Regions from separate parts of the Streptomyces sp. NPDC007905 genome, predicted to be linked through region 2. Evidence: riboswitches for the same ligand, from Rfam matches in the RefSeq annotation. Region 2 holds a riboswitch; the other holds the start of a gene.
What was found. A riboswitch is a leader RNA that binds a small molecule or an ion and turns the genes downstream of it on or off. The one in region 2 is predicted to bind glycine.
Positions count from the first base shown of each region.

Region 1: linked by a shared signal. The riboswitch ahead of gcvT (glycine cleavage system aminomethyltransferase GcvT) and the one ahead of gcvP (aminomethyl-transferring glycine dehydrogenase) in region 2 are both predicted to bind glycine.

Region 1 is NZ_JBIBKS010000011.1:234,782-250,392, forward strand. It holds gene ACFZDC_RS21490 (ABC transporter substrate-binding protein) at 1-1,705, opposite strand, end outside; gene ACFZDC_RS21495 (ABC transporter permease subunit) at 1,775-2,782, opposite strand; gene ACFZDC_RS21500 (hypothetical protein) at 3,378-3,941, shown strand; gene ACFZDC_RS21505 (enhanced serine sensitivity protein SseB C-terminal domain-containing protein) at 4,026-4,787, opposite strand; gene ACFZDC_RS21510 (enhanced serine sensitivity protein SseB C-terminal domain-containing protein) at 4,989-5,780, opposite strand; gene ACFZDC_RS21515 (AAA family ATPase) at 5,854-6,522, opposite strand; glycine riboswitch at 6,692-6,789, shown strand; gene gcvT (glycine cleavage system aminomethyltransferase GcvT) at 6,949-8,076, shown strand; gene gcvH (glycine cleavage system protein GcvH) at 8,191-8,568, shown strand; gene glyA (serine hydroxymethyltransferase) at 8,583-9,848, shown strand; gene ACFZDC_RS21535 (L-serine ammonia-lyase) at 9,964-11,331, shown strand; gene ACFZDC_RS21540 (SNF2-related protein) at 11,485-14,313, shown strand; gene ACFZDC_RS21545 (hypothetical protein) at 14,310-15,608, shown strand.
Region 2 is NZ_JBIBKS010000029.1:543-16,153, reverse strand. It holds gene modB (molybdate ABC transporter permease subunit) at 1-70, shown strand, start outside; gene ACFZDC_RS35870 (ATP-binding cassette domain-containing protein) at 124-1,209, shown strand; gene ACFZDC_RS35865 (TOBE domain-containing protein) at 1,238-1,657, shown strand; gene gcvP (aminomethyl-transferring glycine dehydrogenase) at 1,712-4,597, opposite strand; glycine riboswitch at 4,772-4,866, opposite strand; gene ACFZDC_RS35855 (PRC-barrel domain-containing protein) at 4,986-5,357, shown strand; partial or broken gene ACFZDC_RS35850 (DNA polymerase IV) at 5,750-7,111, opposite strand; gene ACFZDC_RS35845 (MerR family transcriptional regulator) at 7,223-7,906, opposite strand; gene ACFZDC_RS35840 (bifunctional nuclease family protein) at 8,169-8,642, opposite strand; gene ACFZDC_RS35835 (MerR family transcriptional regulator) at 8,728-9,465, opposite strand; gene ACFZDC_RS35830 (FHA domain-containing protein) at 9,503-10,333, opposite strand; gene ACFZDC_RS35825 (DUF881 domain-containing protein) at 10,524-11,360, opposite strand; gene ACFZDC_RS35820 (small basic family protein) at 11,366-11,698, opposite strand; gene ACFZDC_RS35815 (DUF881 domain-containing protein) at 11,695-12,543, opposite strand; gene ACFZDC_RS35810 (sugar phosphate nucleotidyltransferase) at 12,732-15,227, opposite strand; gene ACFZDC_RS35805 (CDP-alcohol phosphatidyltransferase family protein) at 15,341-15,611, opposite strand, start outside.

The sequences.
Region 1 (15,611 bases), on a different contig from region 2:
AGTTGATGAACTTCTCGAAGACGAAGGGCAGGTAGTACGCGCCCTCCATGACCTTGTGGTTGATCTCCGTGGCGACCTTGGTCTTACCGCTGTCGCTCAGGGTGTTGACGTAGTCGTCGAACAGACCGTCGATCTTCTTGTCCTTGATCAACGCGTAGTTGTTGTTACCGCTCTGCGCGATGTACTTGCTGTCCCACAGCGGCAGACCGAAGCCCTGGACGGACGGGAAGTCCGGGCCCCAGCCCATGATGATGATGCCGTAGCCCTTCTTCTTCACGTTCGAGGGGCTGCCGATGATGCCGGTGGTCTGCGAACCGTCGTACTGGTCGATCTGCGCGGTGATGCCGATCTTCTTCAGCGACGCCTGCAGGGACTGGGCCGTGGCCACCTCGACCGGCTTGTTGTTACGGACGGCGATGGTGGTGGAGAAGCCCTTCGGCTTGCCGCAGGCCTTCAGCGCTTCCTTGGCCTTGGCGGCGTTGCCGCTCTTGTTGGCGCCGGAGAGCTCGTACGGGTCGTACTTCTGGCCCTCGGCACCCGGGACGGACGGCGGGAGCATGTTGGTGCCGATGTCGCCACCGGCGACCGGGCCACCACGGGCGGTCTGCAGCGACACGTGGTCCGCGCCGAGGATGACGGCCTTGCGGCACTCGATGTTGTCGAACGGCTTCACGCTCTGCGGGAAGACCGCGTAGCGGATGTAGCCGGAGACCGGGTTGTCCAGATTGGCCTTGTGCTCCTTCAGGGCGGTGGTGCGGCCCTGCGGCGACATGCCGGTCTGGTTGATGTCCAGGTCCAGGTCACCGTTGAGCAGGCGCTGGTCCAGCTGGTTGGCGTCCGAGAAGAACTGGACGGTGATCTTGTCCGGGTACGCCTTGCGGATCGGGTCCGAGGCCTGCTTCCACTGGTCGTTGCGGACCAGGGTCAGGTCCTTGCCAGGGCTGTAGGACTCGAACTTGTACGGGCCCGAGGAGAACGGGTGCAGGGCGTACTTGGACTTGGTGTCCTTGTCCTGGCGGACCGGGGACGCCGAGATCAGGGCCAGCATCTCCTGGAAGTCCGAGTTGGCCTTCGGCAGGTGGAAGACGATGGTCTTGTCGTTCGGCGTGTCGATCGCCTTCAGACCCAGCTTGTCCTTGGAGGTGTCCTTGTAGGGACCCTTGTACGCGCCCTTGGGGTCGAGGACGTCCTTCAGGTACGTCGGGCCACCGGACAGCACGTCCTGCGCCCAGACGCGCTCGATGCCGTACTTGATGTCCTTCGAGGTGATCGGCTTGCCGTCTTCCCAGGTGACGCCGTCACGCAGGGTGTACGTGTAGGTCTTGCCGTCGTTGGTGACCTTGGCGAGCCCGGTGGCGAGGTCCGGGGTCAGCTCGGCGCCGGCCTTGCCGGGCTCGGGCTTGTTCGTGACGAGCTGGCGGCTGTAGTAGCGCGCGAAGTTCCACATGAAGCCGTAGTAACCGCGCGTGGTGTCCCACGAGTCGGCGTCCTGGGCTCCACCGAACCGCAGCGTGCCGCCCTTCTTGGCGAGGGAGGCCTGGGCGACCTTGTTGTTGGCCGCGTCGAAGCCGGCCGCGCCGGTCTTCGAGCCCTTGTCGCCGTCGCTGTCGCCGCCGCCGCACGCCGCCGTGGTGAGCAGCGCAGCCACCGCGGCAGCAGCGGCCAGGGCCTGCTTCCGCCGCCCTGAGGTGCGTTGGGTAGTCACGATCTCGGATCCTCCGGATTCGATGAGAGACCCCGTGTTGGTGCCACGGGACACTTGAGGTACGCCAGTTCAGCGAGAACCCTTCGGGTCCAGCGCGTCCCGCACGCCGTCGCCGAAGAGGTTGAAGGCAAGAACCGTGATGAAGATCGCCACGCCGGGGACCACCATGTACATGGGGTCCGACTCGTAGTAGTCGATCGCGCTCGAAAGCATCTGCCCCCAGGAGGCCGTGGGCGGCTTGACGCCCACGCCCAGGAAGCTGAGTGCCGCTTCAGTGAGGATATTGGTGGGGATCATCATCGTCGTGTACACGATGATCGGCGCAACGAGGTTGGGCAGCAGTTCCTTGAACAGGATGTAGAAGCGCCCGGCGCCCAGTGATCGGGCGGCCTCGACGTACTCGCGCTCACGCAGAGAGAGGGTCTGCCCGCGCACCACGCGTCCGATGTAGGGCCAGCCGAAGAAGCCGATGACCACGATCATCACGAGCACACGCACGTTGGATCCGGTCAGGCCGAGCAGGGAGTTCGGAATGACGGAGACCAGGGCGATGGTGAACAGCAGCTGCGGGAAGGCGAGCAGACCGTCCATGACGCGGCTGATGCTCGAGTCCACCCAGCCGCCGAAGAAGCCCGCAAGGATGCCCAGGACGGTACCCAGGACCACCGCGACCACGGCGGACAGGAAGCCGACCAGGAGGGAGATCTGGGCGCCGTAGAGGATGCGCGCGAAGATGTCGCGGCCGTTGACCGGCTCGACGCCCAGCAGGTGGTCGCCGCTGATGCCGCCCAGCGAGCCCTTGGGGGTGCCGAACAGCGGGTCGATCAGGCTCTCGTGGTAGGCGTCCGGATCCTGCCCGACCAGGCTGATGATCACCGGCGCGAGCACGGCGACCAGAATGAGGACGAGCACGACGATGCCGCCCGTGAGGGCGAGCTTGTCCCGCTTCAGGCGCTCCCAGGCGATCCGGCCGAGCGAACGACCCTGGACAGCCTCCGCTCCGGCGGCGGCAAGCGCCGCTTCCTCGGCCGCGCTCGGGGGCGCTTCCGCGGTCGGCTCGTGCAATGGTGCCGTCATTAGGCAGGGACCCCTCTCAACCGGCGGTAGCCGGCCTGCACTTGCCGCTGGTAGCGGCATCAATCAGTCCGTCGTACGCAGGGGCCGCAGGCCCCTTGAAGGGGGATTCGCACCCCTTGAAGGGGGAGTCTTCAACGCCTGCGCGATCAGCCGCCAGCCTTGGCGGTGAATGGATGCGCAACCGTGATGCAAGCTGCGGTTTCACGTTATGCGGACGGCGAGTTACGGGGATCGAACTCCGACAATTGCCGACCATTCACCGCAAACCATCCCATCCACACCCTTCGGCGTCGTCACCCCCCCCGTGACGGTCATCACACGGATCAGCCGCTGTGCGGCCCTTGTGTCGCTGTGGGCACTTTTTTCCGTCGGCACAGGGTGGGCAATAGGGACATCGAGTCAGGTCCAACTACGCCAGGCTAAAAAACAGTTGAGGATTCCTTGAGCATGACAACCGGCTCGTTGCTGATTTCTCTTGTAGCCACCCCGCCGCCCGAGTAACTTCCTTTCTCGCCTGGGCGATCGGCAAGCAGGAAGTGAGTCGAATACCCCCGACCACAACAGACCAAACAACAGAAGAAGACGGGGAACAAACATGACGCTTATCGGATTGACCGGCCGAGCGGTGGCCACCACGGCCCTCCTGGTCGGCGCTTCCCTCTCGGTGCCGGCCGCGGCCTCCGCCTCCGACATGCACCCGAACAACTGCGGCACGGGGCACTTCTACGACATCGACCCCGTGGGCGGCCGGTACTACCAGACGTCGGGCGACACCGTGGGCAAGTACAACGCCAGCCCGTCGGCCTCGGTACTCAAGTACACCCTCAGCGTCACCCAGTCGCGGACTTCCGGCTGGACCTTCGGCGGCGGCCTGACCGTGAAGTTCGCCCTGGCTGAAATCAAGGGGGACGGCGGGTACAACGTATCCAAGTCGAACACCACGGGAATTTCGGTGGAGGACGACGTCAATGTGCCCGGAAAGCACTACGGCTACGCAACACCCAAGGTGGAATTCCAGAAGTTCCACATCGAAAAGGCTCACTACGGTCCGCATTGCTCGACCGTCGTCGACAAGGACTACGGCGTGTTCCACGCCATCACCGCGAAGCTCGTCTACGCCGAGTGCGTCTCGAAGCACCCGTGCACGCCGAAGCCGTGACCTGGTGACCGCCGCCGAGTGACACGACTGTGTCCGCCTCTCGATCGAGCGGCGGACACAGTGCTTTCAGAAGCCGCCGTGCTTTCAGAAGCCGCCGTGAACCGGCGGATAGCCGTACCCGGCGGCCGGGGCCTGGGGCTGGGGCGCGGCCACGTGGGCCTCGCGGTCGTAGAAGGGGCGTGCGTTGGCCCGCATCCACATCACGACCGGGTCGTAGTCATCGGTCATCGCGACCGTGGACACCGGCAGCCCCTCCGGTACCGCGCCGACGGACTGCTGCATCATCGCGCGCACCGAGTCGACCGCGGCCGGCGAGGTGTCGTACACGTCCAGGCCGATGGCGAGGTACGGCGCCCCGAGCGCGGGCTGCACCCAGGCGCGGCGCAGCGAGCGCAGGGCGGGGGTGCGGTGGGCGTTCTGCGTGAGCAGGGCGTAGAACGCGGAGACCTCGACGCCGGGTTCCGACAGGCGCAGGGGGCCGGCGGGCTGGCGGTCCAGGCCGGTGGCGATACGGCGCAGGTCCGGCCAGGGGATGCCGACACCGCCGCCCGGGGCGTGCGGGTTGAGCCAGAGGCCGTAGTGGTCGGGGTAGAGGGTGCGGGCGACGTCCAGCCCGTCGACCACTTCGTAGGAGCGGTTCCAGCCGCTCGCCGAGAGTTCCTGCGCGGAGGTCACACAGGGGGCGTAGCCGAAGCCCTCGACCTCCATGTTTCCGTACTGGGCGTCGGGGGAGCCGGCCTGGCCGTGCCACAGGAGCATCCAGATCTGGCCGGAGGAGGGGGTGGCGAGGGCGCGCAGCAGTGCCTCGTAGGCGTCGTAGCGCCCGGGGGTGACCTGGCGCAGCATGTGCTCGACGCTGCCGCTGTGGCTCGCGCTCACCTGTCGTACCGGCCCTTCTGGGAGTTGCCCCGCGTTTGGAAACAGCTTAAGCGCCGAGTGGCTCGGGTCCTCGTGTCAGTGCGCGGGTGCGGGTGCGTCGTGGCCTGTCGCTCAGCTCCCCGCGCCCCTGGGTCGGCTGCCCCGCAGCGGCTTCCCGTCGTGGGGAAGCTACTGGCCGTACTGGTAGAAGGGGCGGACGTTCGTCTTCAGCCAGTCGGCCACCGGGTCCTGGGCCACGTCGAGCAGGACGAGGTTGACCGGCCACTTGACCGGGACTTTGCCGAGGGCCTTGCCGAGGGCTTCCAGCGGGAGGGCTCGCAGGTCGCCCTCCCACTGGGAGAGTTCCACGCCGACGAACATGACCGGGTCGGCCGTCTCGATGGCGGCGAGGCAGCGGCGGGCGGTGAGGACCACACCGGTCCCGGCGAACTCGGCGGAGGCCGCGGAGAGGAAGTCGACGGGGTCGTCCTGCCAGTCGGGCTCGAAGAGGCGGACCCGGCCGCCGGTGTTGGGACCGTCCAGGGGGGTGCGGCCCGCGCGGCAGAGTTCGGCCACCGCCTCCGGGGGGAGCGGTACGCCCACCACGCCGCCGGGGTTCACGGCGATCCCGGCCTGCGGGGGCAGGCCGCGGGCGAACTCCACCGCCGGGGCGATCGTGTACGACATGTGGGAGCCGGTCGCCTGGCGGAGCTGTTCCTCCGAGCTGAAGACCGGGACGTACACCTGGCCCTCGATCTCCAGGGTGGGCAGGTCCAGCGGGCCGCTGTGCGGGCCGCCGCCGTTGGGCAGGGGGATCCAGACGAAGCTCCGGCCCAGGACCTCGATGATCCGGCCGCCCGCGGAGGGCGTGCCGAGGGAGGCCGAGAGCACCTCCTCCAGCTCGTTGCCGGGCCAACCGCCGTGCGGGTGGGGATGCGTCTGTGCCGGGAAGTCCGCGGGAAAGTCCGCCGGGAAGTCCATCTGCCTACCGCCTGCTGGGAACCATGCTGTGGATCGAAAGGCTAGCGGGTGCCGGTGACAGTGCCGGGCCCGGTCAGCCCGCGAAGGCGACGCGGTGCAGGACGTCTGCCGCGTCCCGGTCCAGCAGCACCACCGAGCCGCAGCCGGCGGGCAGCTCGCCCCGCTCCACCGCGCGCAGCAGCCGGGTGGTCGTACGGCGGTGGCGGCGAAAGGCGTACCGGGACACTCCGCGGCCGCGCTCGCGCTGGCCCTCCCGGGCGGTCTCGGGCGGGACGTCGAGGAGGAGCAGGTGCAGGGTGCCGCCACGGCGGCGGGCCTCGCGGGCCAGCCAGGCGCGCACCCAGGCCTGGGTGCCGCAGTCGTGGACGACGACCCCCTCGCCGGTGCCGAGGGTGCGGCGCAGTCCGGCGTAGTGGGCGAGGCGCACCAGCGGGCGGTAGAGCGCGTACGGGAGGAAGCGGGGCACCCGGGCGTCCCAGCGGTCGCGGGTGTCCTGGGAGTCGACCCGGTGGCCGGGGACCGCGCGGCGCATCAGGGTGGACTTGCCGCTGCCGGGCAGGCCGGTGATCACCACCAGGTCGCGGGGGCCGAAGAGCAGGGCGTGCGGACTGTGGCCGGCACGGTCGCGCAGGTCGCGCACGAGCGGGGCCGGGCGGGCGGCGCAGCGCTCGCGGGCCGGGGCGGAGGCCTGCTTCGGCACCGCGATGCCGGTGGTGGCGGCGTAGGCCGTGGTCCTGTTCACCGTGGTCCTCCCCTGGGGGCTCGGAGACCCCATGCCCCTGTAAAGAGAAGGTAATGCGCCGTGTCCCGCGGTTCGATGCGCGTACTGCCACAGCTCGGTTACAGATGCGGCCCTGACGGGTGGTGTCGTGGCGTGCAATGATGTGGCCGCCAACTGCATACCGGCCGTTTGAATCCGCGCGGGAGAGTCCCCAGCCACGTTCGCTGGGGCGCCGAAGGAGCAAGTCCCTCCCTTGAATCTCTCAGGCCCCGTTACCGCGCGGGCGAGGCACATCTGAAAAGCGGGCCGCTGTGACAGTGGCTCCACCCAAGGTGCAAGCCGTGACCACTCCTCGCGGGGATCATGGCGAACCTCTCAGGTTCCGATGACAGATGGGGAGGAACGTTCCTCGCCCGCCCCATGCCTGCCCTGGGAGACGACCGACCGATGAGCAGTACCGAACCCACTGGACTGCGCCACACCGCGCTGGATGCCCTGCATCGCTCGCTCGGTGCGACGATGACCGACTTCGCCGGCTGGGACATGCCCCTGCGCTACGGCTCCGAGCGCGACGAGCACCTCGCGGTGCGCACCAAGGCCGGCCTCTTCGACCTCTCGCACATGGGCGAGATCACGGTGACCGGCGCCGAGGCGGCCGCCTTCCTGAACCACGCCCTGGTCGGCAACATCGCCTCCGTCGGCGTCGGGCGCGCCCGCTACACCATGATCTGCCAGGCCGACGGCGGCATCCTGGACGACCTGATCGTCTACCGGCTCGCCGAGACCGAGTACATGGTCGTGGCCAACGCCTCCAATGCCCAGGTGGTGCTGGACGCGCTGGCCGAGCGCGCCGGGGGCTTCGACGCCGAGGTGCGCGACGACCGGGACGCCTACGCGCTGATCGCGGTCCAGGGCCCCGAGGCCCCCGGCATCCTGAAGGCCCTCACGGACGCCGACCTGGACGGCCTGAAGTACTACGCGGGCCTGCCCGGCACGGTCGCCGGCGTCCCCGCGCTGATCGCCCGCACCGGCTACACCGGCGAGGACGGCTTCGAGCTGTTCGTGAAGCCGGAGCACGCCGTGGAGCTGTGGCGGGCGCTGACCGAGGCGGGCGAGGGCGTCGGCCTGGTGCCGTGCGGCCTGTCCTGCCGGGACACCTTGCGCCTCGAGGCGGGCATGCCGTTGTACGGGCACGAGCTGAGCACCTCCCTGACGCCGTTCGACGCCGGACTCGGCCGGGTGGTGAAGTTCGAGAAGGACGGCGACTTCGTGGGCCGCGAGGCGCTCCGGCGCGCCGCCGAGCGCGCCGCTTCCGAGCCGCCCCGCGTCCTCGTCGGCCTCGTCGCCCAGGGCCGTCGTGTCCCGCGTGCCGGGTACGCCGTCGTCGCGGGCGGCCAGGTGATCGGCGAGGTCACCTCCGGCGCCCCCTCCCCCACCCTGGGCAAGCCGATCGCCATGGCGTACGTCGACGCGGCGCACGCGGCCCCCGGCACCGAGGGCGTCGGTGTGGACATCCGGGGTAGCCACGAGCCGTACGAGGTCGTGGCGCTCCCGTTCTACAAGCGCCAGAAGTAGACACTGGGCGCGGTCCGTCCGAGGACGTGACCCTGCGCACATTCAGCTGCTCCTCAGCAGTTCCAGCAGTCCCTCATTCACCAGCACTCCCCCGCGTACAGGAGAATTCAGGCCATGAGCAACCCCCAGCAGCTGCGCTACAGCAAGGAGCACGAGTGGCTGTCGGCCGCCGAGGACGGCGTCGCGACGGTCGGCATCACCGAGTTCGCGGCCAACGCGCTCGGCGATGTGGTCTACGCCCAGCTCCCCGAGGTCGGCTCCACCGTGGAAGCGGGCGAGACCTGCGGTGAGCTGGAGTCGACCAAGTCGGTCTCGGACCTGTACTCGCCGGTCACCGGTGAGGTCACCGAGATCAACGAGGACGTCGTCAACGACCCGTCGCTGGTGAACTCCGCCCCCTTCGAGGGCGGCTGGCTGTTCAAGGTACGCGTCACCGACGAGCCGGCCGATCTGCTCTCCACCGACGAGTACGCCGCCCACACCGCCGGCTGAGGAGTCGTAGCCGTATGACTGTCCTGAACACGTCCCTGCACGAGCTGGACCCGGAGATCGCGGCCGCGGTCGACGCCGAGCTCGGCCGCCAGCAGTCCACGCTGGAGATGATCGCCTCCGAGAACTTCGCGCCGCTCGCGGTGATGGAGGCCCAGGGCTCGGTCCTGACGAACAAGTACGCCGAGGGCTACCCGGGCCGCCGCTACTACGGCGGCTGCGAGCACGTCGACGTCGCCGAGCAGATCGCCATCGACCGGGTCAAGGAGCTGTTCGGCGCCGAGTACGCCAACGTGCAGCCCCACTCCGGAGCCTCCGCGAACCAGGCGGCCCTCTTCGCGCTGGCCCAGCCCGGGGACACCATCCTCGGCCTGGACCTGGCGCACGGCGGCCACCTGACCCACGGAATGCGGCTGAACTTCTCCGGCAAGCAGTTCAACGTGGTCGCCTACCACGTGGACGTCGAGACCGGCCTGGTCGACATGGCCGAAGTCGAGAGGCTCGCCAAGGAGCACCGCCCGAAGGTGATCATCGCGGGGTGGTCGGCGTACCCGCGGCAGCTGGACTTCGCCGAGTTCCGCCGGATCGCCGACGAGGTCGAGGCCTTCCTGTGGGTCGACATGGCCCACTTCGCGGGCCTGGTCGCGGCCGGGCTGCACCCGAACCCGGTCGAGCACGCGGACGTGGTCACCTCCACGACCCACAAGACCCTCGGCGGCCCGCGCGGCGGCATCATCCTCGCCAAGAAGGACTTCGCGAAGAAGCTGAACTCGTCCGTCTTCCCGGGCTTCCAGGGCGGTCCCCTGGAGCACGTGATCGCGGCGAAGGCGGTCTCCTTCAAGGTCGCGGCGAGCGAGGACTTCAAGGAGCGCCAGCGCCGTACGGTGGAGGGCGCGCGGATCCTCGCCGAGCGGCTGACGGCGGCCGACGCCCGCGAGGCCGGTGTGAACGTGCTCTCCGGCGGCACGGACGTGCACCTGATCCTGGTGGACCTGCGCGAGTCCGAGCTGGACGGGCAGCAGGCCGAGGACCGCCTCCACGAGGTCGGCATCACGGTCAACCGCAACGCGGTCCCGGACGACCCGCGCCCACCGATGGTCACGTCGGGCCTGCGGATCGGCACGCCCGCCCTGGCGACCCGCGGCTTCACGGCCGAGGACTTCGCCGAGGTCGCGGACGTGATCGCGCAGGCCCTGAAGCCGTCCTACGACGCGGAGGCCCTGAAGGCGCGCGTGAAGACGCTCGCCGACAAGCACCCGCTGTACCCGGGTCTGAACAAGTAAGTCCCTGACGCCCGGCAGCGCGCACACTGGAACAGGAAGGTGTGCGCGGTGCCGGGCGGGTGCCCATCCCCGCACCACACCCCCCTTCGCACCACCCCCGTCTTGAGGAGTCCCCGTGGCCATCTCGGTCTTCGACCTGTTCTCGATCGGCATCGGCCCGTCGAGTTCGCACACGGTCGGCCCGATGCGCGCGGCGCGCATGTTCGCCCTGCGCCTGCGCAACGAGGACGTCCTCGGCTCCGTCGCGTCGCTGCGCTGCGAGCTGTACGGCTCGCTCGGCGCGACCGGCCACGGCCATGGCACCCCGAAGGCGGTGCTGCTCGGCCTGGAGGGCGCCTCGCCGCGCACGGTGGACGTGGAGACGGCCGACGAGCGGGTGGCGGCGATCAAGGAGGCGGGCCGGATCTCGGTCCTCGGCGAGCACGAGATCACCTTCTCCTTCGACGACGAGCTGATACTGCACCGCCGCAAGGCGCTCCCGTACCACGCCAACGGCATGACGCTCTGGGCGTACGACGCCGCGGGCGCGGAACTGCTCTCCAAGACGTACTACTCGGTCGGCGGCGGTTTCGTCGTGGACGAGGACGCGGTCGGCGCGGACCGCATCAAGCTGGACGACACGGTGCTGAAGTACCCCTTCCGCACCGGGGACGAGCTGCTGCGCCTCACGAAGGAGACGGGCCTGTCCATCTCCTCGCTCATGCTGGAGAACGAGCGGGCCTGGCGCACGGAGGAGGAGATCCGGGCGGGGCTGCTGGAGATCTGGCGCGTGATGCGCGAGTGCGTCCAGCGCGGCATGTCCCGCGAGGGCATCCTGCCCGGCGGTCTGAAGGTCCGCCGCCGTGCGGCCGTCTCGGCCCGCCAGCTGCGCGCCGAGGGAGACCCGCTGGCACACGCGATGGAGTGGATCACGCTCTACGCGATGGCGGTGAACGAGGAGAACGCGGCCGGCGGCCGCGTGGTCACGGCCCCCACGAACGGCGCGGCCGGCATCATCCCGGCGGTCCTGCACTACTACATCAACTTCGTGCCCGGCGCGGACGAGGACGGAGTGGTCCGCTTCCTCCTGGCGGCGGGCGCCATCGGCATGCTCTTCAAGGAGAACGCCTCCATATCCGGCGCCGAGGTCGGCTGCCAGGGCGAGGTCGGCTCGGCCTGTTCCATGGCCGCCGGCGCCCTCGCCGAGGTGCTCGGCGGATCTCCCGAGCAGGTGGAGAACGCCGCCGAGATCGGCATGGAGCACAACCTCGGCCTCACCTGCGACCCGGTCGGCGGTCTGGTCCAGATCCCCTGCATCGAGCGCAACGGCATGGCCGCGGTCAAGGCGGTCACGGCCGCGAAGATGGCGATGCGCGGCGACGGCTCGCACAAGGTGTCCCTGGACAAGGTCATCAAGACCATGAAGGACACCGGCGCCGACATGAGCGTCAAGTACAAGGAGACGGCGCGGGGCGGGCTCGCGGTGAACATCATCGAGTGCTGAGCAGGCCGAGGTCATGGCCTGGATCGCAGGTCGGCGATGCCCACGGCCACGAGGTGCCCACCCATCACGTTTGACTGATCCACTGAGCAGGCGTTAGCTTTCCCGACGAGCAGTAGTCAAGTTTGACTACGGAAGGCGGGACCTGTGGTGTGGATGACGCCCGAGCACGCCGGACGGCTGGCGCGGTGTGCGGTCGCCTTCGAGCCGGGTGATCCGGCACGTGCGGGACGTATGGCCTTCTGGGATCCCGAGGGCGCGGGACCCCCGGGTCCGCCCCACGGCGTCACGGCGGAGGTGGAGCTCGCCACCGAGGGCGGATTACGCGCGGTCCCCGTGTCCTGGCTGTCCGTCGCCGACGCGCTGCCGGTACTGGCCCTGGCCCGGCGCCGGTACAGCGGCGGTGCCGACGGCGAGGCCGTTCATCCGGCGGCGGCCTTCTGGGGGGCCGCCGCCGCGCTCGCGCTCCATCTCGCCGCGCGCGAGCGGCTGTTGCCGGGCGTCTCGGCCGGTGGCTACGACGCCTGGCGGGCGGGCCCGCTCGATCCGGAGGACGTGGTGCGGCTGCGCGAACTGGCCGCCGCGGCGCCACCGGAGGCGCTCGCCCTGCCCGCGTCGCCCGGGCGTGCGCTGCTGCCGGAACCGGACGGGGCGCTGCGCGCCTTCCTCGACGCGGTCGCCGACACCCTGCCGCGCACCGCGGCCGCCGAGGCGGCCACCGGCCGTGCCGCGTTCGCCGCGGCCGAGCCCCAGCATGTGCCGCAGCTACGGACCTGGGCGGAGGAGATCGCGGTCGGCATCGACTCCGGCGTGCGGGTCTCGCTGGCCGTGCGGCTGGTGCCCGGGGAGGACGGCGAGCCCGTCGGACGGGTCGTGCCCCTCGTGTCCGATCTCGCCGACCCGACTGTGGTCCTGACGGCCGGGGAACTCTTCGACGGCGCCCCGCACGCGCTGGGCCCGCAGGCCCAGTCCGAGACGGTCCGCGCCGTGCGCCGCGCCGCCACGGTGTGGGAGCCGCTGTCGCGGCTGCTGCCCGTGCCACGGGAACTCGTCCTGACGGACGAGGAGTTCGGCCTGCTGCTGGGCGGTGCCGCGGCCCGGTTGCGGGCGCACGGCGTCGATGTGCGATGGCCCGAGGAGGTGGAGCGCCGGTTGACCGCACGGGCTGTGGCCGGCGCGGATCGCACCCCGCCCTCCGACCTGCGCTCCTTCCTCGGCGGCGACGGCACCGTCGACCTGCGGTGGCAGCTCTGCCTCGACGGCGGGCCGCTCACCGAGGAGGAGACGGCGGCCGTCGCCGGGGCGGGGCGGCCGCTGGTACGGGTGCGCGGCCACTGGGTGTTCGCCGGCCCCGAGCTCGCCCGCAAGGCCCGGGAGCGCGCGCTCGAACCGCTCACCGCCGTCGGGACGCTGGCCGTCGCCCTCACCGGGTACGCGGAGATCGGCGGCGAGCAGGTGCCGGTCGCCGACAGCCCCTGGCTGCTCGCCGTGCGCTCCCTGCTCGCCGACACCGCAGGTGACATGTCCGTCGAGCAGCCGGCCGCGCTCGCGGCGACCCTGCGCGACTACCAACTGCGCGGCCTGGGCCGGCTGGCCCGGATGACCTCGCTCGGCCTGGGTGGCTGCCTGGCCGACGACATGGGCCTGGGCAAGACGATCCAGCTCATCGCGCTCCATCTGTTCCGCCAGGAGCACGAGGGCAGCCGCGGCCCCACGCTCGTGGTGTGCCCGGCGTCGCTGCTCGGCAACTGGGAGCGGGAGGTCCGCAGGTTCGCCCCCGGCACGCCCGTGCGCCGCTTCCACGGCACCGGCCGCACCCTCGAAGGCGTGGACAGCGGCTTCGTCCTCACCACCTACGGCACGATGCGCCTGGAGACCGAGCGGCTCGGCGGGCAGTCCTGGGGCATGGTCGTCGCCGACGAGGCCCAGCACGTCAAGAACGCGTCCTCCGCCACGGCCAGGGCGCTGCGGCTGATCCCGGCGGACGCCAGGATCGCGCTGACCGGCACCCCCGTGGAGAACAGCCTCTCCGAACTGTGGGCCGTGCTCGACTGGACCACACCCGGACTGCTCGGCAGCCACGGCCACTTCCGCCGCCGCTGGATCGCCCCGATCGAGGCCGAGCGAACCGGTTCCGGCAGCGGGGACACCGGCACGGGCAGCCCCAGCGCCCGGCGCCTCGCCCAGCTCGTCCGGCCCTTCCTGCTCCGCCGCCGCAAGTCCGACCCGGGGGTGGCGCCCGAGCTGCCGCCCAAGACCGAGACGGACCGTCCGGTGCCGCTCACCGCGGAGCAGACCGCCCTCTACGAGCAGCAGGTGCGCTCCGTCATGGCCGAGATCGGGTCGAGCGGGGGAATCGCCCGCAGCGGCCTGGTGCTCAAGCTGCTCACCAGCCTGAAGCAGATCTGCAACCACCCCGCCCAGTTCCTCAAGGAGGACGAGCCGAAGCTGGCCGGCCGTTCCGGCAAGCTCGCGCTGCTGGACGAACTGCTGGACACGATCCTGGCGGAGGACGGCGCGGCCCTGGTCTTCACCCAGTACGTCGCCATGGCCCGGTTGCTGGAGCGGCATCTGCGGGAACGAGGCGTTCCCGCACAGCTGCTGCACGGCGGGACGCCCGTGGCCAGGCGCGAGGAGATGGTCCGCCGCTTCCAGGACGGCGAAGTGCCTGTCTTCCTGCTGTCGTTGAAGGCGGCGGGAACCGGTCTCAACCTGACCCGGGCCGACCATGTCGTGCACTACGACCGCTGGTGGAACCCGGCCGTCGAGGCGCAGGCCACCGACCGGGCGTACCGCATCGGCCAGACCCGGCCGGTGCAGGTGCACAGGATGATCGCGGAAGGCACGGTGGAGGACCGCATCGCGGCGCTGATGGAGGCCAAGCGGGAGCTCGCGGACGCGGTCGTCGGCGCCGGTGAGCAGGCGCTGGGCCGACTCGGGAACGACGAGCTGGCGAAGCTGGTCGAGCTGAGGAGCGGGGAATGAGCGACTCGCACGAGGACCGGGCCCGGGGCTTCGCCGCCTTCCCGCCGCGCAGGGGCGGGCGTGCCCGGGGCCAGTCCTGGTGGGGCAGGGCATGGGTCGAGTCGATGGAGGAGGGTTGGCCCGAGCAGGAACCCCTCAAGAAGGGACGGGCCTTCGCGCGCTCCGGGCGGCTCGGCCCCCTGACGGTCGCTCCGGGGCGCGTCACGGCGCAGTGGTACAGCGGTGAGGACGAGCCGTACACCGTCGGCTTCCAACTCCCGGAGCTGGACGACGACCAGTGGGACGCGCTGTGGGAACGGACCGCGGACCGGCCGGCGCAGACGGAGGCGGTGCTCGCCGGGGAGCTCCCGCCCGATCTGCTGGAAGCGGCCGAGGACGCCCGGCTGGGGCTGCTGCCCGGCTACGGCGAGCTCGAACCGGACTGCGACTGCGACGAGCCGGACCATCCGTGTGCGCACGCGGTGGCGCTCGGCTACCAGTTCTCCTGGCTGCTCGACGCGGAGCCGCAGGTGCTGCTGCTGGTGCGCGGCCGGGAGTGGGGGCAGGCGCTGGAGGAGTTGAAGTCCGTCCTTCTCCTGCGGGCCATGACCGATGCCGCCGACGACACGCAGGACACGGAAGAGACGCAGCACACAGAAGAGGACGAGGAGCACCCGGGCGGCCAGGCCACCGCGGCCGTCGGAGGAATCCCTGCCGCCGCGGCGTACGCACGCCCCGTCGCCCGGCTGCCCGCCCTCCCGCCCCTGCCCGAGCCGCCTGATCCGGACGCCGGGTCCGTCACCGGCATCGAGGCGGATCCGTTGGAACGACTCGTCGCCGACGCGGCCGTACGCGCGCGTGAACTGCTCGCGTACGCCCTGGGAGCGGCCGGTGCGCCGCCCCGGCCGCTGGACACGTGGCAGGACACCGTGCGGATCGCCGCCACCCACCCCGACCCGCGGGTGCTCCGGCGGCTGCGGGACTCCTGCGGCAGGCCGGACGAACTGGACCGGGCGGTCGAGGCCTGGCGGTTCGGCGGCGCCGCCGGACTCGAGGTCCTCGAACAGTCGTGGGAGCCCCCGCAAGCCGACGCCGCAAGGGTACGGACGTCACTTTCGGCGGGCTGGGAGGACGACGAGCTGCCCGAACTCGTCGTCGGCGGCAACCGCTGGACGCTGACCGGCCGCGGACTGCAACTGCGGTACGGGCGCGACGGCCGCTGGTACCCCTACCAGGAGCGGTCCGGCACCTGGTGGCCGGCCGGTCCGCCGGTCCACGACCCGGCCCTGGCGCTCGCCGAACTCCTCGGCGGCTGAGAC
Region 2 (15,611 bases):
TCTGGTCCTGCTGGCCGTCTCCATCGCGGTGCTGGCGGGGTTGCGCGACCGCTGGCTGACGGGATCATGACGATGCCGCGAGGATGGAAAGACGCCACCGTACCTGTGCCGACGGACGGACACATGACCGACACCGACGCCCTCAAGGCCGCCCTAGGGGTGGGGGGCGAGCAGGGACTCGATGCCCGAGTCGTCGTCGACCGGGGTTCCTTCCGGCTCGACGTGACCCTGACCGCCGCGCCCGGGGACGTCGTCGCACTGCTGGGCCCCAACGGCGCCGGCAAGACGACCGCGCTGCGCGCCCTCGCCGGTCTTGTCCCCCTCACCGAGGGCCACCTGCGGCTGGACGGCATTTCCCTGGAACGCACCCCGCCCGAGTCCCGCCCGGTCGGCGTCGTCTTCCAGGACTACCTTCTCTTCCCGCATCTGTCCGCCCTGGACAACGTGGCCTTCGGCCCCCGCTGCCAGGGCGCCGGCAAGGCCGAGGCACGCGCCCGGGCCGCCGTCTGGCTGGACCGCATGGGCCTCGCCGACCATGCCGGCGCCAAGCCCCGCCGGCTCTCCGGCGGCCAGGCCCAGCGCGTCGCACTCGCCCGCGCCCTGGCCACCAGGCCACGGCTGCTGCTCCTGGACGAGCCGCTCGCGGCCCTGGACGCCCGTACCCGGCTGGAGATCCGCGCCCAGCTCAGGCGCCACCTCGCCGGGTTCGAGGCGGTCGCCGTCCTGGTCACGCACGATCCGCTGGACGCCATGGTGCTCGCGGACCGGCTGGTGGTCGTCGAGCACGGCCGGGTCGTCCAGGAGGGCACGCCGTCGGACACCGCCCGCCATCCGCGCACGGACTACATCGCGCAGCTCGTCGGCCTCAACCTCTACCGGGGGCAGGCCGAGGGGCACACGGTACGGCTCGCTTCCGGGCCCGCGATCACCACCACGGAGGTGCTGTCCGGGCCCGCCTTCGTGGCGTTCCCGCCGGGCGCCGTCACACTGTTCCGGGACCGGCCCACCGGTGCCAGCGCCCGCAACCTGTGGCGCTGCGAGGTCGCCGGCCTGGAGACGCACGGCGACCAGATCCGCGCCGACCTCACCGGCGAACTCCCCCTCGCCGCCGACCTCACCGCGGTCGCCGCAGCGGAGCTCGGCCTGCACCCCGGCGCAGCTGTCTGGGCCACGGTCAAAGCGACTCAGACGCACGCATACCCGGCCTGAACGCATATGCGCTCTACGGTGGGTGCCCATGACACTGAGCATCCGCAACCAGCTCCCCGGGACCGTCACCCAAGTCCAGCCCGGAGAGGTCATGGCCGTGGTCAAGGTCCGACTGGACGGCGGGCAGGACCTCACCTCCGCCATCACCCTGGAGGCCGTCGAACAACTCGGCCTCGCCCCCGGCTCCCCTGTTCGCGCTCTGGTGAAGTCGACGGAGGTCTCCCTCGCCACCAGCCGCTACGAGGGCCTGTCGATCCGCAACCAGTTCCCCGGCGCGGTCACCCATCTGGAACTCGGCACGGTCATGGCGACGGTGAAAGTGTCTCTGGCCGGCGGTGAACTCACCGCGGCGATCACCAAGGACGCGGCCACCGACCTCGGTCTCTTCGTCGGCTCCGACGTGATCGCCCTGATCAAGTCGACCGAGGTGGCCCTCGCGACGGCCTAGGCGGATGCGCGAGGGCCCCCGCCCAGGCACGGACGGGGGCCCTCAGACGCTCGCTCAGTCCTCGTACGCGTCCAGCGGCGGGCAGGAGCAGACCAGGTTGCGGTCACCGTAGGCCTGGTCGACACGGCGCACCGGCGGCCAGTACTTGTCGGCGGCCGAGACACCGGCCGGGAAGACGGCCTCCTCGCGGCTGTACGGGTGCTCCCACTCCCCTCCCAGCGACCGCGCCGTGTGCGGGGCGTTGTGCAGCGGGTTGTCCTCCGCGGGCCACTGGCCGGAGCCGACCTTCTCGATCTCCGCGCGGATGGCGATCATCGCGTCGCAGAAGCGGTCGAGCTCGGCCAGGTCCTCGGACTCGGTCGGCTCGATCATCAGCGTGCCGGCCACCGGGAAGGACATGGTCGGCGCGTGGAAGCCGTAGTCGATCAGACGCTTGGCCACGTCGTCCACGCTCACGCCGGTCGCCCTGGTCAGCGGGCGCAGGTCGATGATGCACTCGTGCGCGACCAGGTTGCCGGGGCCGGTGTAGAGCACCGGGTAGTGCGGCTCCAGGCGCTTGGCGATGTAGTTCGCGGAGAGCACGGCCACCTGGGTGGCGCGCTTCAGGCCCTCGCCGCCCATCAGGCGGACGTACGCCCACGAGATCGGCAGGATGCCCGCGCTGCCCCACGGCGCCGCCGAGATCGGGCCGACGCCGGTCTCCGGACCGGCCGCCGGCTGCAGCGGGTGGTTGGGCAGGTACGGCGCCAGGTGCTCGCGGACCGCGACCGGGCCGACGCCCGGGCCGCCGCCGCCGTGCGGGATGCAGAAGGTCTTGTGCAGGTTCAGGTGCGAGACGTCGCCACCGAAGTGGCCCGGCTTGGCGAGGCCGACCAGCGCGTTGAGGTTGGCGCCGTCGACGTACACCTGGCCGCCCGCCTCGTGGACCCGGGCGCAGATGTCGGCGACGTGCTCCTCGAAGACGCCGTGCGTCGACGGGTAGGTGATCATGAGCACCGAGAGCTCGTCGCGGTACTGCTCGATCTTGGCCCGCAGGTCCTCGATGTCGATCTCGCCGTCCTCGGCGGTCTTGACGACGACGACCTTCATGCCGGCCATCACGGCGCTGGCGGCGTTGGTGCCGTGCGCGGAGGACGGGATGAGGCACACCGTCCGCTGCTCGTCACCGTTGGCGCGGTGGTAGCCGCGAACGGCGAGCAGACCGGCCAGCTCGCCCTGCGAACCGGCGTTCGGCTGGAGCGAGACCTTGTCGTAGCCGGTGACCTCGGCGAGACGTTCCTCCAGCTCGCGGATGAGCGTGAGGTAGCCCTCGGCCTGCCCGGCCGGGGCGAAGGGGTGCAGCTGGCCGAACTCGGGCCAGGTGACCGGCTCCATCTCGGTGGTCGCGTTGAGCTTCATGGTGCAGGAGCCCAGCGGGATCATGCCCCGGTCGAGCGCGTAGTCGCGGTCGGCCAGCTTGCGCAGGTAGCGCAGCATCGCGGTCTCGGAGCGGTGCTCGTGGAAGACCGGGTGGGTCAGGTAGTCGTCGGTACGCAGCAGCGCCTCGGGCAGGGCCTGCGCGGCCGCCGCGTCCAGGGCCTCGATGTCGCCCTCGACGCCGAAGGCGGAGAAGACGGCGGCCAGCTGGGCCCGGTTGGTGGTCTCGTCGCAGGCGAGGGAGACGTGGTCGGCGTCGACCGGACGCAGGTTGACGCCGTTGTCGCGGGCGGCTGCGACGATCTCGGCGGCCCTGCCCGGCACGCGCGCGGTGAGCGTGTCGAAGTAGGCGCCGTGGACGATCTCGACACCGGCCGCCTTCAGGCCCTCGGCGAGGATCGTGGCGTAGCGGTGGGTGCGGCGGGCGATGGCCTTCAGGCCCTCGGGGCCGTGGTAGACGGCGTACATGCCGGCCATCACGGCGAGCAGCACCTGCGCGGTGCAGATGTTGCTGGTGGCCTTCTCGCGGCGGATGTGCTGCTCACGGGTCTGCAGGGCGAGCCGGTAGGCCTTGTTGCCGTCCGCGTCCACGGAGACGCCGACCAGCCGGCCGGGCAGGCTGCGCGCGAACTTCTCGTGCACCGCCATGTAACCGGCGTGCGGCCCGCCGAAGCCCATGGGCACGCCGAAGCGCTGGGTGGTGCCGACGGCGATGTCCGCGCCCAGCTCGCCCGGCGAGGTCAGCAGGGTGAGCGCCAGCAGGTCGGCGGCGACGGTGACGAGGGCGCCCAGCTCGTGCGCCTGGTCGATGAGCGGCTTGATGTCGCGCACGGCACCGGAGGCGCCCGGGTACTGGATCAGCACGCCGTTGATCTCACGCGCGGCGATGTCGGCGGGGATGCCCTCGCTGAGGTCGGCGACGACGACCTCCACACCGGTCGGCTCCGCACGCGTCTCGATCACGGCGATGGTCTGCGGCAGCACATCCGCGTCGACCAGGAACACGCCCTTCTTGTTCTTGCCCATGCGCCGGGACAGCGCCAGCGCCTCCGCGGCGGCCGTGCCCTCGTCCAGGAGCGAGGCGCCGGAGGTCGGCAGGCCGGTGAGCTCGGCGACCATCGTCTGGAAGTTCAGCAGGGCCTCCAGGCGGCCCTGCGAGATCTCCGGCTGGTACGGCGTGTAGGCCGTGTACCAGGCCGGGTTCTCCATGACGTTGCGCAGGATGACCGGCGGGGTGAAGGTGCCGTAGTAGCCGAGCCCGATCATGGATCCGAGGACCTGGTTGCGGTCGGCGAGCAAGCGCAGCTCGGCCAGCACCTCGGCCTCGGTCCGGGCCCCCGGCAGATCCAGGGCGTCGGCGTTCTTGATCACATCCGGAACCGCGGCGGCGGTCAGCTCGTCGAGGGAGCCGTAGCCGACGTGCGCGAGCATCTTGGCCCGCGCCTCCTGGTCGGGCCCGATGTGGCGCTGCTCGAAAGGGATGCCCGCTTCGAGCTCGGAGAGCGGAATGCGATGGGTGGTCATTGCGGAGGCCTCCTGGTCTGACACGACCTTCGAGGGACACCACGGCGCGGGTGCCCCGACGGCCTCCCCCTCTGTCATCTCAACCTGAGAGCTTCACCGGGCGCCCGAGGGTCCCGGCTTTCACCGTCGGTGAGAGCGGGAGCCGTCGACACCCGCCCTGCTTTCCAGAGTGACCTCGTCCGTGCGGTACGTGAGCCTGAGAGATTCCGGGGAGGATTTGCTCCTTCGGCGCCTCCGAGGTGGTCGGAGGACTCTCCCGCACGGGGTCAGCAGCCGTTGTCAGCCTACCAGCGAGGTCAACGCGCGGGCTTTCGAGTGGCCGCCTCCTCGAATGTGCTCTTTTGTAGTGCTTACGGATGAGTTGCGACCAAGTGGAGGGAGAGGGACCGTGCAGACCGACATCGATCCGCGCAACCTGATCGGCCGCAAGGCGTTCGACCGCAACGGCACCAAGCTCGGCACCATCGACGAGGTGTACCTCGACGACGCGACGGGCGTGCCGGAGTGGGCGGCCATACGCACCGGGCTGTTCTCCCGGGACGCCTTCGTCCCCCTCGAGCCCAGCGAACTGATCGACGGCGCCCTCCGGGTCCCCTTCGACCGCGCGCTCATCAAGGACGCCCCCGACTTCGGCGTGGGCCGCCACCTCTCCCCCGAACAGGAACTCCAGCTCTACCACCACTACGGCCTCGACGTGACCCCACCTCACGCATTCCCGGACCACGACTTCGGCAAGCTGGCGGGCACCGAGGAGACCTGAGCCGTCCCCTCTCCGACCCCTCTGCCGGTCCCCTCATCGGCCGCCAGAACCCCGACCGCCTTCGCGACCGCGCCGTCCCCGGGCGTTGCGGCCGCGGCGCCCGTGTCCTCGGCGGTGGCGGTCTCCGACTCGTCCATGTCGTCACGGTGCGCACCCGGCACGGCCACTGACGCCCCTTTGTCGTCACCGTGCGCACCTTGTACGGCGTCTGGCATGTCCGTGCCGTCACCGTGCGCACCTGGCACGGCCACTGAAGCGCCTGTGCCGTCGCCGTGCGCCCCTTGTACGGCGTCCGACGTGCCCGTGTCGTCACCCGCGCCCGGCACGGCCGCCGACGTTCCCGTGCGTTCTCTGTCCGCTCCCACGCCCGCAATGCGCGTAACGTCCTGGCCCGGGCCCGCCGGCGGGTGGGCAACCGCTCCGCCGGCCGCCCCGAGCGGCAGCGGATCCGCCGGCTCCAGATCCGGATCGTCGACCCGGAACGTGCGCACCCGCCCCGGCTCCGACTGCGGTGTCTCGAAGCGCACCGTGACCCGCCCCAGACCGCTGCCCTGCACCCAGCCGTGCCCGTACGCGGCGTGCCGTACGTCGTTCCCCGCCCGCCAGTGCCGTTCGACCGGCTCCGGTTGCTCCTGCACCGCCTCCGGCGCGGCCTCCTCCGGTGCCTCCGCTGCCCGCTCGCCCGCCGCCTGCGCGAACAGGTCCTCCTGGGTGTAGTCGGCGAGCCCGGAGACGCCCACGCCGAGCAGCCGCACCCCGCCCGTGGTGTCCACGGACTCCAGCAGCCGCGCGGCCGCCTCCCGGATCACCGCAGGGTCGTCAGTGGGGCCGCGAAGCGTCTCGGAGCGGGTCAGCGTCGAGAAGTCGTAGCGCCGCACCTTGAGCACGATGGTCCGCCCCGACAGCCCGGCACCGCGCAGCCGCCCCACGCACCGGTCAGCGAGCCGCTGCACCTCGAGGCCAACCCGCAGCCGGTCGTGGATGTCCACGTCGTAGGTGTCCTCGACCGACACCGACTTGGTCTCCCGCTCGGCCACCACGGACCGGTCGTCGCGCGCCAGCGCCATGGCGTACAGCGCGTGCCCGTGCGCCTTGCCGAGCAGCCGTACGAGTTCGTCCTCACCCGCCTCGGCCAGTTCCTCGACCGTGGTGATCCCGGCCCGCCGCAGATGGTCCCCGGTGGCCGGACCGACCCCGGGCAGGGTCCGCACCGACATGGGTCCCAGCAGCGCCCGCTCGGTCCCGGGCTCGATGAGCACGAGCCCATCGGGCTTGGCCTGCTCCGAGGCGATCTTCGCGAGCATCTTGGACGCGGCCAACCCCACCGACCCGGTGAGCCCCGTGACCGCCCGTATGTCCGCCCGCAGCTTCGCTCCGGCCAGCCGCGCCGACACCTCGTCACAGGCCGCTCCCCCGGCCTCCAGGTCCACGAACGCCTCGTCCAGGCTCAGCGGCTCCACCAGGGGTGACAGCTCCCGCAGCAGCGCCATCACCTGCTCGCTGATCGACCGGTAGAGGGTGAAGCGGGGCACGAGGTACGCGGCGTTCGGCGCCAGCCGGCGCGCCTGGGCCATCGGCATCGCCGAGTGGACCCCGAAGACCCGGGCCTCGTACGACGCGGTGGCCACCACGCCGCGCGGTCCGAGCCCGCCCACGACGACGGCCTTCCCCCGCAGGCTCGGCTTGGACGCCTGCTCCACCGAGGCGAAGAAGGCATCCATGTCGAGATGCAGGATCGTGGGCGCGTTTCTCACATCTCCGATGCTGCACCACGCCACTGACATTGATACTCGTAGGCGGCTTCCGGCACGCGGGCCCCCGGCCGAGGGGCCGACGCTCGGGCGGCCGCGCACGCGACCCCGCGGTCAGACCGCCCGGTTGCGCCGCCGCGCCAGTTCGTCCGCCGGGTTGGGCCCGACCAGCGTCTCCCCGGTGTCGATGCGCTCGCCGTGCAGTTGGGAGAGCGCGCTTTCCACGTCCCGCCAGACCACCCCGACGGCGATGCCGAAGATGCCCTGGCCGCCCTGGAGCAGGGCGTGGACCTCGTCGGGCGAGGTGCACTCGTACACCGTGGCACCGTCGCTCATGAGGGTCATGCGCTCCAGATCACGGAAACCGCGGTCCCTGAGGTGCTGGACGGTCGTACGGATGTTCTGCAGCGAGACCCCGGTGTCCAGGAACCGCTTGACGATCTTCAGGACGACAACGTCCCGGAAGCTGTACAGGCGCTGGGTGCCCGACCCGTAGGCGGGCCGTACGCTCGGCTCGACGAGGCCGGTACGGGCCCAGTAGTCGAGTTGCCTGTAGGTGATGCCGGCGGCCGCGCAGGCCGTGGGCCCGCGGTAGCCGATCTCCTCGGACGCCATGGACGCCGCCCCTCCGCCGTTCGGCACCGCCGTCGGTCGCTGCAGGGCGTGGTCGACCGCGCTACCGGAATGGGAGTACCCCCTGCCCGAACGCGGCTGAGAGCTTGGGGGAGGGTACGGACCGCTCTCCCCGAAACCTCGTCCGGGGGCACCCCCAGCCGTACCGTCGCCGCTCGTTCTCACGCCGACCTCCGTCCTTGACCTGCCTTCTCGACGGTAGGCAGTCACCAGGGGTGCGTCAACGATCGCCACACTCGGCACGCCGAGTGATAATCACCCTAGGAGTGGTTTCCCGTACCCCACCGCGGGGAAAGGCTAGCCGAATGCTCTCGTGGGGAGCCGTAGGACGCTCTCAATGGCCGGTGGCAATTGCCATGGCAGCGGCACGACCACCGCTGGGCGGCCGGTCCTGCGGACGCTCGGGCCGCCCCGGCCGGTCCCCGCCTCACTGGCTGCTGGTGCCGAAGTCCTCGGGCGAGATCTGGTCGAGGAACTCGCGGAACTTCTCCACCTCGTCCTCCTGTTCGTCCGGAATCGCGATGCCGGCGTCGTCCAGCACCGTGTCGCTGCCGTAGATCGGCGTTCCGGTGCGCAGGGCGAGCGCTATGGCATCGGAGGGACGGGCGCTCACCTCGACCCCGCTGGCGAAGACCAGCTCCGCGTAGAAGACGCCCTCACGCAGATCCGTGATGCGCACTTCGGTCAGCTCCTGGCCGACGGCCTCCAGCACGTCCTTGAACAGGTCGTGGGTCAGCGGTCGCGCGGGGGCCATGCCCTGCTGGGCGAAGGCGATCGCCGTCGCCTCCCCCGGCCCGATCCAGATGGGGAGGTAACGGTCGCCCCCCACTTCGCGCAGGAGCACGATCGGTTGGTTGGAGGGCATTTCGACCCGGACACCTACGACATCGAGCTCGTTCACACAGCAACCCTAGGCCGTGCCCGGGACGTTTGGGTAGTCGGGCCGGGAACAGGTGGCCGATCCAGCCGCCCGGACACCCCGCCGCTCAGGGCAACCGCACGCCGAGGGCCGTCTGCACCAGCGCGGCGTGCAGTTTCACCGTGAGCGCCGCCAGCTCCTTCGTACGGGCCTCGGCATGGGCCCTGGTCTGCGGGTTGCGGTGGCGCTTGAGGGGGGCCACCACCTGGTCCACGAGCCCCGCCTCGCGGTCGGCTGCGGCCCTCATCAGCCGCAGGTGACGCGGCTCGATCCCGAACCGGCCCAGCTCGGCGACGAGGGAGGCCACGGTCACGGCCTCGGCGTCGTACACCCCGTCCTCCAGGGGAGCGATGAGCCCGTACGACTCCCACTCCTCGAGGTCTCCCTCGGCGATGTCCGCGGCCGCCAGCAGCTCGGCCCGCCCGATCCGGGCCACCGTGGGACGCTCGGGCAGCTCCGGCATATCCTCCCCGGCGCGCTGGCGGCCCACCACGGGCAGCTGGACGGCCTCGCCCCGCTCCATGGCGTCCAGGTGTTCCCGGATCACCTTGAGCGGCAGATAGTGGTCCCGCTGCATCCTCAGGACATGAGCGAGGCGCTCGACGTCCCCCGCGCTGAACTTGCGGTACCCGGAAGGAGTCCGCTGCGGCTCGATGAGGCCCTCCGACTCCAGGAAGCGGATCTTGGAGATGGTGACTTCGGGGAACTCGTCACGCAGCACGTTCAGCACCGTGCCGATACTCATCAGCCCACTGTCCGTGGCGGCGGCACCGCTTCGGGCACCGCCGCTCGGTGGTTGAAGCATGGACCTTCCCTGGAGTCCCCGGACGGCGTCCGGAGGGTCAGATGCCCTGCCGGCTCGCGTAGAAGACCAGCCGGTACTTGCCGATCTGCACCTCGTCGCCGTTCGACAAAGCGACCTGGTCGATCCGCTCGCGGTTGACGTACGTGCCGTTCAGACTGCCCACGTCGGCCACCGTGAACGACCCGTCCGGAGAGCGCCGGAACTCCACGTGCCGACGGGAGACCGTCACGTCGTCCAGGAAGATGTCGCTCTGCGGATGCCGGCCCGCCGTGGTCAGATCGCTGTCCAGCAGGAAGCGGCTGCCCGAGTTCGGGCCCCGGCGCACCACCAGCAGCGCCGAGCCCAGCGGCAGCGCGTCGACCGCGGCCTGCGCCTCGGGCGAGAGCATCGGCACCGGCGCCTGCCCGGTCGCCTCGGCGTCGTACGCCTCGAGGCCGGAGATGGAAATGGTGGAGGTGGTCTCGGACGGGCGCTCCGGCGCCACACCCGGCCGCAGCGGCGCGCCGCAGTTCGAGCAGAAGCGCGCGTTCTCCGCGTTGCGGTTACCGCACCTCGTACACACCAGGACCGACATGGACGGATCCTCCTGCCGCGGCTGCCCCGCGGGGGCGTTGGACGCGTACGGGTCGGAAGTAAACCCTCCACCCGTACTTGAGGTTGACGGTTGCCCGAAACCTATGCCGCCGGACTGGGCAGGGTCAACAGACGCCGCGCCCTGGCCTCCGGAAATGTCACCGCCCGGACCAGCGACCTGGTCACGGAACAGCGGGCGCTGGCCCTCTGCGTCAGGCTGTGCGCGATGACGAGCGGTCGCGTTGTCGCTGCCCTCTCGCGCGCTCTTGCCGAACAACTTCGCAAACAACTTCACGGGCGATTCCCCTTGACCGAAACAGACCCGCCCGTGGGGCAGGACGAACCCTGATTGCCTACACCGGCCGACCCGGACACCCTGACAACGTCCGTAGCCACCAGACAGTTTCCACCACGCACCACCCCTTCGATGCGTCGACCCCCCGCAAGCTCATGCCCCTGCCGGACGTCCGCCATGCACCGCCGGTTCACTGGGAGGACGACCGAGCGTAGTCAGGCCGCTTCGCCTGTCGCAAGGCGTCCACGACGATCTTGACGGACCGTTCGACGGTTACCGTGGCCTGCTCCTTCTCCAGAGTCTGCACCACCCCTCCAGGGATGTTCAGTGCCGGCTCGAGATCCTGGGACTTGCCGATGACCTTGAAACGATAAGGGGCGTTGATCTTGTTCCCATCGACGCTCACGCTCGTGCCGGCGTCGGTGAAGTACGTGCTCGCGACCACCCGTACCCCGTTGACCTGAATCGCCTCCGCGCCGGCCGCGCGCAACTCCTGGATCGCGTCGAGCAGCATGTCCGCCTTGACCGTCCCCTTCGTGTCCTCGATCGTCATCGTGATGCCGGGACCCTGCGCCGCCACGGTGCCCGCCAGAATGCCGAGTTGCCGCTCCTTCTCGGCGGTCTGCCTGCGTGCCTCGGCGGCCTGGTCGGAGCTGCTCTGCAGCTCCTGACGCTGCTTGTCGAGTCCCTGCTTCTCGTCCTGAAGACGCTGAGTACGGGAATCCAGTTCATCAAGGATGCGAACAAGATCTTCCTGGCGGGCTCCGCGCAGCGCGCCATCGCTGTCGCTGTTCGACGCCACCTGCACGGCCAGCCCGAAACCGAGGCCGAACAGCAGTACGGCCACGATGAGTTGGGCCCGCGTGACCCGCGGCGGCCACAGCCCCTCGACCAGCCGCCGGCGCCCGGTGAGCTGCGGCTCGCCGCCCTCCGCGGGCGACTGCTCGGGCTCCGGGGCCGAGGGCGGCACCTCGTCGGGCAGTTCCTTGCGCAGCCTGTTCTCCGGCTGCTCGTCCTGGTTGCTCATCGCTCTCACGCCCGGAAGACGTGCCGCCGGATTGCCGCGGCGTTGGAGAAGATCCGGATACCGAGAACCACCACGACCCCCGTGGACAGCTGCGCGCCCACGCCCAACTTGTCGCCCAGGAACACGATCAACGCGGCCACGACCACGTTCGACAGGAACGACACCACGAAGACCTTGTCGTCGAAGATGCCGTCCAGCATGGCCCGCAGACCACCGAACACGGCGTCCAGCGCCGCCACGACGGCGATCGGCAGATAAGGCTCGACGACCGCCGGAACCTCAGGCCGGACCAACAAGCCGGCCACGACTCCCACGACGAGGCCCAGTACGGCGATCACGATGTGCCCTTCTCAGTCTTCTCGGCGTTCGGCTGTGCTGTACGTACGATCACACTCGGTGCGGAGGGCAACCGGACGTCGCTCTCCGTGGAGATGGTGGCGCGGATGGCGAAGTTCTCCTCCAGCGCATGCAGATAGAGCCCGTCCGCGCTGTTCTGGAACCTCGTACTCAACCGCTCCCCGTCCCCCACCGCCAGCACCGTGTACGGCGGCACGAGCGGCTTGTTGTCGACCAGTATCGCGTCACCCGCGGCTCTGATCGCGGACAGGCCCGTCAGCCGCTGTCCGTTGACGGAGACGGCCTCGGCCCCGGAGGCCCACAGCCCGTTGACCACCCGCTGCATGTCCCGGTCGCGCACCCGCCCGGTGTCGGAGAAACCCGAGGTCTCACGCGGATTGGTGCCGTCGCCCCCGGTACTTGCCTCCTTGGCGTCGTTCACCACGAGCTTCACCCCGGGGCCGTGCACCGCGGTGGCGCCCGACAGGATGCCCGCCAGGTCCGCGTCGGCGCTGCCGCCGCTCTGCTTCAGTGCCGCCCGCTGGCGCGCGCCGACATCGTCGCGCAGCTTGTCGACATCGTTCTCCAGCTTGTCCGCGTCCGAGGTCTCCCGGTCGATGCGGTCGATCAGCTCCTGGCGCTCCTTGGCCACCACGGGCGCCGCCACGCGCGCCTGCGCCGCACCCACGGTCACGACCAGCGCGGCGAGAACCAGCCCGGCCGCCAGGCCCAGCTTCGCCCGGAGCGTCTTCGGCAGTCCGCCTTCACCCTCGGACTGCCTCCGGGCAGCGGCCTCGGCGTACCCGTCGTCGAGGCTGTGGTCCATGACGTTGGTGATCAACGACATGGAGGCGTCCGGACGCCGCGGCTGCGGGGGGCTGCTCCGAACGGGGGGTTGCTGCGGCATGCCGCACATCGTCGCATGTCGCGACCAGTACCTCCGAACGGCCCCTCCGGCGTGCCGGACAGGCCCCCTTGGGGACACTTGTCCGGCACGCGCGCGTGCAGTGCCTTTTGCCGTCCGGGCTGCCGGTTCTAGCGGCCGGCGCTGTCCACCACGGCCGACCACTCGTCCAGCAGGGCCTGCGCGGAGGCATCGTCGGGCCCTTCGGCCCACAGGTGGGTGACGGCCTCGGCGGGGTCGGGAAGCACCATCACCCAGCGCCCGTCGGTCTCCACGACCCGCACGCCGTCCGTCGTATCGACGAAGCGATCACCGGCGGCCTCGACGACACGCCGCATCACCAGGCCCTTGACGGCCCACGGGGTCGCCAGGTCCCGCTTGAGGACGTGCGCCCGCGGAATCCGCGCATCGATCTGGCTCAGCGTGAGCTGTGTGCGCGCCACCAGCCCGATCAGCCGTACGAAGGCCGCCGTGCCGTCGTAGACACCGCTGAACTCGGGGACGATGAACCCGCCCATGCCGTCGCCGCCGAAGATGGTGCCCTCTTCGCGCCCCACGCGCGTGAGGTCGTCGGGAGACGTGGTCGTCCACTCGACCTGCGTGCCGTGGTAGGCGGCCACCTGCTCGGCGATCCGGGTCGTGGTGACGGGCAGCGCCACGCGTCCACTGCGCCGCTCGGCCGCCACCAGGTCCAGCATCACCAGCAGGGCCCGGTCGTCCTCGATGATCCGTCCCTTCTCGTCCACGAGCGACAGCCGCTCGCCGACGGGGTCGAACCGGACGCCGAACGCGGCCCTGGAGGACGCGACTATCTCGCCGAGGCGTACCAGCCCCTTGCGCCGCATGTCCCCGGTCTCCGTGGGTCTCGTCTCGTCGAGGCCGGGGTTGATCGTCAGCGAGTCCACACCGAGTTTGCCGAGCAGGCTCGGCAGGACGAGGCCGGCGCTGCCGTTGGAGGCGTCCACGACCACCTTCAGGCCCGATTCCGCTATCCCGGTCGTGTCGACGTTCCGCAACAGCGAGCCGGTGTAGGAGTCGAAGACGCTCGCCGGGAAGTACAGGTCACCGATCTCCCCGGGGAACGCCCGGCGGTACTCCTGTCGGGCGAACACCCGGTCCAGCTTGCGCTGGCCGCCCTGCGAGAGGTCCGCGCCCTGCCCGTCGAAGAACATGATGTCGACGGAGTCCGGCACGCCCGGCGAGGTCCGGATCATGATGCCGCCGGCACTGCCTCGCGCGGTCTGCTGTCGTGCCACGGGAAGCGGTACGTTCTCCAGGTCCCGTACGTCGATGGCACTGGCCTGGAGCGCGGAGATGACCGCCCGCTTGAGCGCCCGGGCGCCTCGCGAGTGGTCACGGGCCGTGGTGACCGTCGAGCCCTTCTTCAGCGTGGTCGCATAGGCACCCGCGAGCCGTACGGCCAGCTCGGGCGTGATCTCCACGTTGAGAATCCCGGTCACCCCGCGCGCTCCGAACAGCTGCGCCTGCCCTCTGGACTCCCAGATGACCGAGGTGTTGACGAACGCGCCCGCCTCGATGGTCTTGAACGGGTAGACCCGCACATTGCCCTGAACGATCGATTCTTCGCCGATCAGACACTCGTCACCGATGACCGCGCCGTCCTCGATCCGGGCGGCCCGCATGATGTCGGTGTTCTTGCCGACGACACACCCGCGCAGATTGCTGTGCTGGCCCACGTACACGTTGTCATGCACCACGGCCCTGTGCAGGAAGGCACCGGTCTTCACGACGACGTTGGAGCCGACGACGGTGTGCTCGCGGATTTCGGCGCCGGCCTCCACCTTGGCGTAGTCGCCGATGTACAGCGGTCCGCGGAGCACCGCATCAGGGTGCACTTCCGCACCCTCGGCCACCCAGACGCCCGGGGAGATCTCGAACCCGTCGATGTCGACGTTGACTTTGCCCTCGAGGACGTCGGCCTGGGCCTTGACGTAGCTCTCGTGGGTGCCGACGTCCTCCCAGTAGCCCTCGGCGACATACCCGTAGATGGGCTTGCCTTCCTTCATGAGCTGCGGGAAGACGTCGCCCGACCAGTCGACGGACACATCGGGCTCGACGTAGTTGAAGACCTCGGGCTCCATGACGTAGATGCCCGTGTTGACCGTGTCGGAGAAGACCTGCCCCCAGGTCGGTTTCTCGAGGAAACGCTCGACCTTGCCTTCCTCGTCGACGATGGTGATGCCGAACTCCAGCGGATTGGGCACCCGGGTCAGACAAACGGTGACCAGCGCGCCCTTCTCCTTGTGGAAATTGATCAGGTCGGTGAGGTCGAAGTCGGTCAGGGCATCACCGGAGATGACGAGGAAAGCATCGTCCTTCAACGCTTCCTCGGCGTTCTTCACGCTTCCGGCGGTACCGAGTGGCTTCTCCTCATTGGCATAGGTGAGCTCCATTCCGAGCTCTTCGCCGTCGCCGAAGTAGTTCTTGACGAGCGATGCCAGGAACTGCACGGTGACAACGGTCTCGTTGAGCCCATGCCTTTTGAGCAGCCGCAGCACATGCTCCATGATCGGGCGGTTCACCACCGGAAGGAGCGGCTTGGGCATGCTGGAGGTCATAGGGCGAAGGCGAGTGCCTTCGCCACCGGCCATCACGACGGCCTTCATGTCGGAAGCGTCCTCCTAAAGAGACGACGGTCTAGCCGACTTCACCCGTCCCGATTGTCCCGCAGTTTTCGACCGCGGGCCATCGGGCCACTATGTCTGGACAATCGACGAGTTCAATCGGCCGTGGCGTCCGCGCGGACCAGGTGGCGGACTTGGACCACGTAGAGCACTCCTGCCCACCAATAGAGGGTTGTACCCCATCCTGCGAACGCCCATCCGAAAACAGCAGCGAGTGACGCGATCCATCCGTTTCCGTCACTGAGCAGCAGCAGCGGGAAGGCACACATCAAGTTGAACGTGGCGGCCTTCCCCAGAAAGTTCACCTGCGGCGGCGGATAGCCGTGCCGTCTGAGGATGCCCACCATCACCAGCAGCATCAGCTCT